DNA from 3 places in the Mesorhizobium marinum genome. Region 1 is predicted to be linked to each of the others. Evidence: predicted binding sites of a transcription regulator. Region 1 holds the regulator's gene; each other region holds the start of a gene.

Region 1 (2,263 bases):
TTCCTGCTCATCGAGCGCCCGGAGCCGGACCTGTTCGCCTCCGAAGACGGCCGGCTCGTCGGCCTCGGGATCGGCGACGGCATAGCCGTCAACCGAGCACGGCCCAGCCAGTTCACCGCCGACAACTGGAGGCGTGCGCTGCAGGCCGACGCGGTCGTCAGGCCTGAGGGCAGGCAGCAACGCAGCGCCGCCCAGAGTGCAGATGCGACCGGGGACGGAACCGGGGCAGCCAAGAACCTGGACGGTGCTGCCGGGTTCGTCTGCGGAGACGGGCTTTGCCTTGCCCGCCACCCGGCCGGCGCGACGGTCGCCCATGCGCTCGACACGCAAGCCGCGACCGACGCCTGCGCCGTTGCCGAGGTGATCGTGATCGAGGATGCGACCGCGGCAAACGCCTGCCGGTGGAGCGACGCGCTCGTCGTCACCGGCCGCGATCTTGCCGTTGGTGGAAGCGCCGCAATCGTCCTGTCGGACGACGCTCCGGCCGAAATCCGCTTCGCCATCGCCACACCCTACCGGCCCTGGCACGACCAGCGCCGGTTCTCACGCGCCGCGCGCGGACTGCCGCCCTACCGAAGGCCGGCGGCCGAAACCCGAAAGCCCGACGCCAAGCCGAGTGGGCCAGCGCGGAGCGCGGTCGGGCAGGATGAAACCGGTCAGTAGCGGCGGATCAGGCCGACGAGCTTGCCCTGAACCTTGATGCGGTCGGGGCCGAAGATGCGGGTCTCGTAAGCCGGGTTCGCGGCCTCCAGCGCGATCGAGGCGCCCTTGCGCCTGAAGCGCTTCAAGGTCGCCTCCTCGTCGTCGACAAGCGCCACGACGATTTCACCGGGATTGGCGGTCGAGGAATTCTTGATGATGACCGTGTCGCCGTCGAAGATGCCGGCCTCGATCATCGAATCGCCCTTCACCTCGAGCGCATAGTGCTCGCCGCCGGACAGCATCTCGGGCGGAACCGCGATGGAATGCGTCTTGTGCTGGATGGCGTCGATCGGCACGCCCGCCGCGATGCGGCCCATGACCGGGATGGCGACGGACGAGCCGGCGTCGTCGTCATTGCTCGCCATGCGTGACCGCGCCGGCTCCGGCTGGCCGCGTCCCAGGCTTCCCTGGATGACGCTCGGCGAGAACTTCTTCGCCGCGTTCAGGCCGGGCGCGATGGAATCGGGGAGACGCAGCACTTCCAGTGCGCGTGCGCGATTGGGCAGGCGGCGAATGAAGCCACGCTCCTCAAGCGCGGTGATCAGCCGGTGGATGCCCGACTTCGACGCAAGGTCCAGAGCTTCCTTCATTTCGTCGAAGGACGGCGGGATGCCCGATTCCTTCAGCCGCTCATGAATGAACAGGAGAAGCTCGTGTTGCTTGCGCGTCAGCATTGGCGTTTCCCCCGGGAATCAAGCCTCAAACAAAACCAGAACAAACACTATCTGTTCCAGTTGTGTTCCGCAACTGTTTAAAGTTTAATGAATTCGTTGACGATTTGTTCAGCGTAACCGGAGGAGCCGGCACGGCGCACCGGCCTCGACGGCTGGCGCAAAGGGCGCGCGCACGATCAGGCCGCCGGCGTCGGAAAGCAGCCGCAGCATCGAGGAGTCCTGGACATCGAAGGGCGTCGCCAAGAGGCCGGCGGCCGTATGCTCGACCCTTGCGCGGACGTAATCCTGGCGCTGGTCGTTCGCCGCCATCGGTGCGCCGAGAACCGCGTCGACCGTCTGGTCGTCATGCTGTCGGCCGCCGAGCCTCGCCAGGAGCGGTTTGAGGAAGAGTTGCGAGCAGACGAGGCTGGCCACCGGGTTGCCGGGCAGCCCGATGCAGCGTGTCGCACCGAGGCGTCCTGACATCAGCGGCTTGCCGGGGCGCATCGCGATCTTCCAGAAGCCGAGTTCCATCCCGAAGCCGACGAGCGCCGCCTGTACCAGGTCGTGGTCGCCCACCGACGCGCCGCCAAGCGTGACGATAACGTCCGCGCCGGCATCCAGCGCCTGCTGCAGCAGCGCCGAAATTGCCTCGATGCGGTCGGGCGCGATGCCCAAATCGAGCACGCGCGCGCCGGATTGCCTGGCGATCGCGGCGACGCCATAGGCGTTGGAGGCGATGATCTGGTCGGCGGCGGGGGTGCTGCCGGGCGGGACGAGTTCGTCGCCCGTGGCGATAATGGCGACCAGCGGTTGCTTCACGACCGGAAGGGAAGGGTGGTTCGCCGAAGCGGCCAGCGAGAGGGCGGCGGCGTCGAGCAGGCGCCCGGCGTCGAGCAGGACTTCAC
Region 2 (2,263 bases), on a different contig from region 1:
GTCGTCAACGCCACCTTCGTCTTCGTGTTGCCGGGTTCGCCGGGCGCCTGCAAGGACGCCTGGGACGGCATCTTGAAAGCGCAGCTCGACTACCGGCACATGCCCTGCAACTTCGTCGAGATCATGCCGCGGCTGGACGAACACCTGAGGCGCGGCGCCAAGGGCTGACCCGGCGCGTCTCCGGGGTGAGCGCCTAAGCCTTGCCCGTCGGCGCGACGACGATCTCGCCGTCGAGCCTTTTCGTCGCGAGCCCGCGGGCGATGGCTTCCGCCGTTTTCGCGCTCTTGCAGAGCGCCGTGGCCTGGCGCCGGGTAATGACGAGGCCCTCGGCGAGCGCGGTCGGCCTGGAAAAGGCGCGCGACAGGAATGGCTGGCGGCTGGCGCGCGAGCGGGAAAACCGCGCCGGCATGGTCATGCGCGCCGCATGCGCGATCACCGAATCGGCCCAGCCTTCCAGCAGCCGCGCACCGGGTTCGAGCAGCAGCAGCCATTCGCCCCTGGCCTTGGCGATCCCGTCCGCCGCACCGCCCGCGACGTAGTTGCAGCCGGCATGTTCCGCGACATAATGGGTCTGGTCGGTCGAGCCGACATCGCAGACGATCACCTCGCGCACCACGCCTTCGACGGCGCCCGGGACCAGCGACGCCAGCGTGCGCGCCAGCCCCTCTTCGTCGTCTTTCGTCTCGATCACCACCGTCAGCATTGTTAGCCGCATAGCGGAAAGCCCGCCCGCGTGCCAGTTCCGTGCCCGGCTTCGGCAAAAGTTCTTGCTTTGTTCTCGCTTCCGAAATAGGAATAGTTTCATGGGAACAACGATTCGCCCCCGCGAAACACCATGGGAACGCGCCAGAATGGAACCGATCCTGCGTGCCGACATTGCTGCTTTCACAGCCGGGAGAGCGGAAATGGCCAATGCCATGATCGAGCAGAGCGGCATGCGGGTTCGCCCCGATCGCAATCGTGGCCGCTCGGCCGGCATCAACCCGACCGGCCGTTTCGAGCCCGTCACGCGCCATGTTTTCGACGACGGCTGGGAAACGCTCGAGGACCTGCCTCCCTTCAAGACCGAAGTTCAGGTCGAGAAGCCGCGCACCATCATCACCCGCAACACGTCGCCCGACATTTCCTTCGACAGGTCGATCAATCCCTATCGGGGATGCGAGCATGGCTGCGTCTACTGCTTCGCCCGTCCGACTCATGCCTATATGGGCCTGTCGCCCGGCCTTGATTTCGAGGCGAAGCTGTTCGCCAAGCCCGATGCCGCGAAGCTGCTCGACAGGGAGTTGTCCAGGGAAGGCTACCAGCCGCGCACCATCGCCATCGGCACCAACACCGACCCCTACCAGCCCATCGAGAAGCGCTGGCGCATCATGCGCGAGATCCTCGAGGTGCTGGAGCAGCGCAACCATCCCGTCGGCATCGTCACGAAATCGTCGCTGGTGACGCGCGACATCGACATCCTGTCGCGCATGGCCGAGCGCGGCCTGGCCAAGGTCGCCCTGTCGGTGACCACGCTCGACCGCATGCTGGCACGGACCATGGAGCCGCGCGCGTCGACGCCGACCAGGCGGCTGGAGGCGATCCGGCAGCTCAGCGACGCCGGCATCCCCACCTCGGTGATGGTGGCGCCGATCGTGCCCGGCCTGACCGACCAGGAGATCGAGAGAATCCTCGACGCGGCGCGTGCCGCGGGTGCGCTCGACGCCGGCTACGTCCTGCTGCGGCTGCCCCTGGAGGTGAGCCCGATCTTCAAGGACTGGCTGTTGCGCCACTATCCGGACCGCTACCGCCACGTGATGTCGCTGGTGCGCTCGATGCGCGACGGCAAGGACTATGATTCGGAATGGGGCAAGCGCATGCGCGGCGCCGGCCCCTATGCCTGGCAGATCGGCCGACGCTTCGAGATCGCGGCGCGCCGGCTCGGCCTCAATGCCAAGCGCACGCCGCTCAGGACCGACCTGTTCGTCCCCGCGGAACGCAAGAACGAGCAGCTGGTCCTGCTCTGACCTGACCAGCCCGCCGCCCCTGGGGCGGCGCATGTGATCCGTCCGAGCCCGCCCCGGCCAAGGACGGCGCCGCCCGGCCGCCACCCCAACGGCCGGGCAGGCCTTGCGGAGAATCGGGACCGATGCGAGCATCGCCGCACCATGGCTCGCGCGCGTCCCGATTCTCCGCTCCTCTTCGACCTCGGCCTGAAGCCGGACTTCGCGTTCGAGAAGAAGGCCATCAAGGACGGGCTGTGGCCTGTCGCCGGGCTCGACGA
Region 3 (2,263 bases), on a different contig from region 1:
GCTTCTGTCGGGCAGCTTCCAGGGGCCGCTGGGCAAGGCGGCCCTCGTCGGCATCATCGCCGTGTGCCTGGCGCTGACCTACATGGTCTTCCTGCTGGCCGAACGGGTCGACCGGTTCCTCGGTGAAACCGGCCGCTCGATCCTCACGCGCCTGCTCGGCGTGCTGCTCGCCGCCCTCGCCGTCCAGTTCGTCGCCGACGGCGTCAAGGCGATGGTGACGGGATAACCGGTTCGCCGGCCGCTCAGGCCGCCGTGTCGACGATCTCGAAGTCGTGTGTCACCACGGCGGACTTCGCCAGCATCGCGGTCGCCGAGCAGTATTTTTCCAGCGAGAGTTCGATGGCGCGCTTCACCTTGGCCTCGGACAGCGCGCGGCCCTTCACAACGAAATGCATGTGGATGCGCGTGAAGACCTTGGGATCGGTCTCGGCGCGATCGGCCTCCAGTTCGACCTCGCAATCCTCGATCGCCTCGCGGCCCTTCTCGAGGATGTGCACGACGTCGAAGGCCGAGCAGCCGCCGGCCCCCATCAGCACCAGTTCCATCGGGCTGGGGCCAAGCTTCGGCCGGCTGCCGTCGGGACCGGACGCCGTGCCGAAGATCACCGCGTGACCGGACGTCGTCTCGCCGACAAACGTTCGGTCGCCAATCCATTTTACACTTGTTTTCAACTGCTTGTGACCCGCCTTTTAAAGTGACGCTCGACCTTCGGCCCGGACCCTCGCCCGACGTCGATCAGAACGGGATCTCGTCGTCCAGTTCGCGCGACGCGCCCCCGCCACGGCTCCCGCCGCCACCGCCGCTACGTCCATAGCTCTCGCCGGGACCCGACTGGCCGAAGTCCGAACTGCGTCCGCCACCGCCGGAATAACCGACCTGGCCGCCTTCGCCGCCCTGCCCGCGCCCGTCCAGCATCTGCAGTTCGCCCCGGAACTTCTGCAGCACCACCTCGGTCGTATAGCGGTCCTGGCCGGTTTGGTCCTGCCATTTGCGGGTCTGCAGCTGGCCCTCGACATAAACCTTCATGCCCTTCTTGAGGTACTGCTCGGCGACCTTGGCGAGGTTGTCGTTGAAGATGACGACCTGGTGCCACTCCGTCTTTTCCTTGCGCTCGCCCGAGCCCTTGTCGCGCCAGCTTTCGGACGTCGCGATGCGCAGGTTCACGACCGGATCGCCGGAGTTCAGGCGGCGGATTTCGGGGTCCGCGCCCAGATTGCCCACCAGAATGACCTTGTTGACGCTACCTGCCATGATACTTCTCCACGCTCGTCCGAAACCAGATCGCAAACCGAAATGCGCGCGCATCCTACCGGATCGCGCCGCCGCCAGCCCGCCGAAACATGGCCAGGGCGGAACTGTCCACATGTTGTTTGTTCTATTTTTGTTCTAGACCTTTCCCGCCGGAACGCAAGCAATTTCGTGACAGGCCCGGATGCGTACCGGCAGCACCGGCAAACGAAACGACAAGACGAAAACGGTCCTGTTCTCGCGGGGAGGACAGGACCGTTTGTTCGGGCTTTACCCGATATGCCGGTATTCCATTGCCGGCTGTCTTTCGGATGCCTCGCGGCGCACTGGCCGACGATCCGACTTGTGGTCTCTGATTGTGGTTGGGGAAGCAGGCCGCATCGTGCCGGATCATCCGGCCGGAAAAAATCCGGGGCGCGCCTGCCCTGCTCCGCTCGTCTAGCGGAGCGTCCTAAAATTGTCCGGTGGAGTCATGCCTTCCTCCTTCGTCAGTTTCCGCGCGTCTCTCCGAAACCTCTTCGCCGGTCTGCGGCGTCTCGCAAACCACCCTTTGGCAGCGAATGATGCCGCGTGGGCATCCGGCTGCGTGAGACATGTCTAAACTTGGACCTGCGGCCATGCCGCGTCAACCGCGAACGGGCGCCTGCAATGAAATGTGATCGGCAGGCGCGCCGTGAGGCAGCGCGCGGGCTGCTTCCCGGCCGCCCGGATGTCAGGATGTCGTTCTGCCTCTGTTCTTTTCGCTTGCCCTTTGGGCCTGCCGGGAGCTAGACCGTTTGCGAGTAGGGACGACTCCCCTCGACGCGGCGGCGAAAACACCTAAATAAGGGCATTGGCCGGCACCTTGCTGCCATCCCATCATTGATCGAGACGAGGCGGCGGACCGGCCATGGCCGACCATAAATTCCTTTCCGTGCGGGGCGCGCGCGAGCACAATCTGAAGAACGTCGATCTCGACCTTCCCCGGGATTCGCTGATCGTCATGACCGGGCTGTCCGGCTCGGGAAAATCGTCG

What was found. The regulator LexA, encoded in region 1, represses DNA repair genes until DNA is damaged. The targets are predictions, from matches to a motif close to TGTTCNNNNTGTGTTCNG.
Region 2: ABUE31_RS16005 (PA0069 family radical SAM protein) is a predicted target of LexA. The motif match lies at 763-780, and genes of this name have one in related genera.
Region 3: ABUE31_RS19385 (single-stranded DNA-binding protein) is a predicted target of LexA. The motif match lies at 1,372-1,389, and genes of this name have one in related genera.

What each region holds. Positions count from the first base shown of each region.
Region 1 is NZ_JBFOCI010000008.1:22,449-24,711, reverse strand. Features, by position in the region: gene ABUE31_RS20585 (ComEC/Rec2 family competence protein) at 1-663, shown strand, start outside; gene lexA (transcriptional repressor LexA) at 657-1,376, opposite strand; gene ABUE31_RS20575 (molybdopterin molybdotransferase MoeA) at 1,485-2,263, opposite strand, start outside.
Region 2 is NZ_JBFOCI010000005.1:28,910-31,172, forward strand. Features, by position in the region: gene moaB (molybdenum cofactor biosynthesis protein B) at 1-168, shown strand, start outside; gene ABUE31_RS16000 (glycosyltransferase family 2 protein) at 194-703, opposite strand; gene ABUE31_RS16005 (PA0069 family radical SAM protein) at 852-2,006, shown strand; gene rnhB (ribonuclease HII) at 2,148-2,263, shown strand, end outside.
Region 3 is NZ_JBFOCI010000007.1:45,280-47,542, reverse strand. Features, by position in the region: gene ABUE31_RS19395 (MarC family protein) at 1-226, shown strand, start outside; gene ABUE31_RS19390 (OsmC family protein) at 243-671, opposite strand; gene ABUE31_RS19385 (single-stranded DNA-binding protein) at 736-1,251, opposite strand; gene uvrA (excinuclease ABC subunit UvrA) at 2,138-2,263, shown strand, end outside.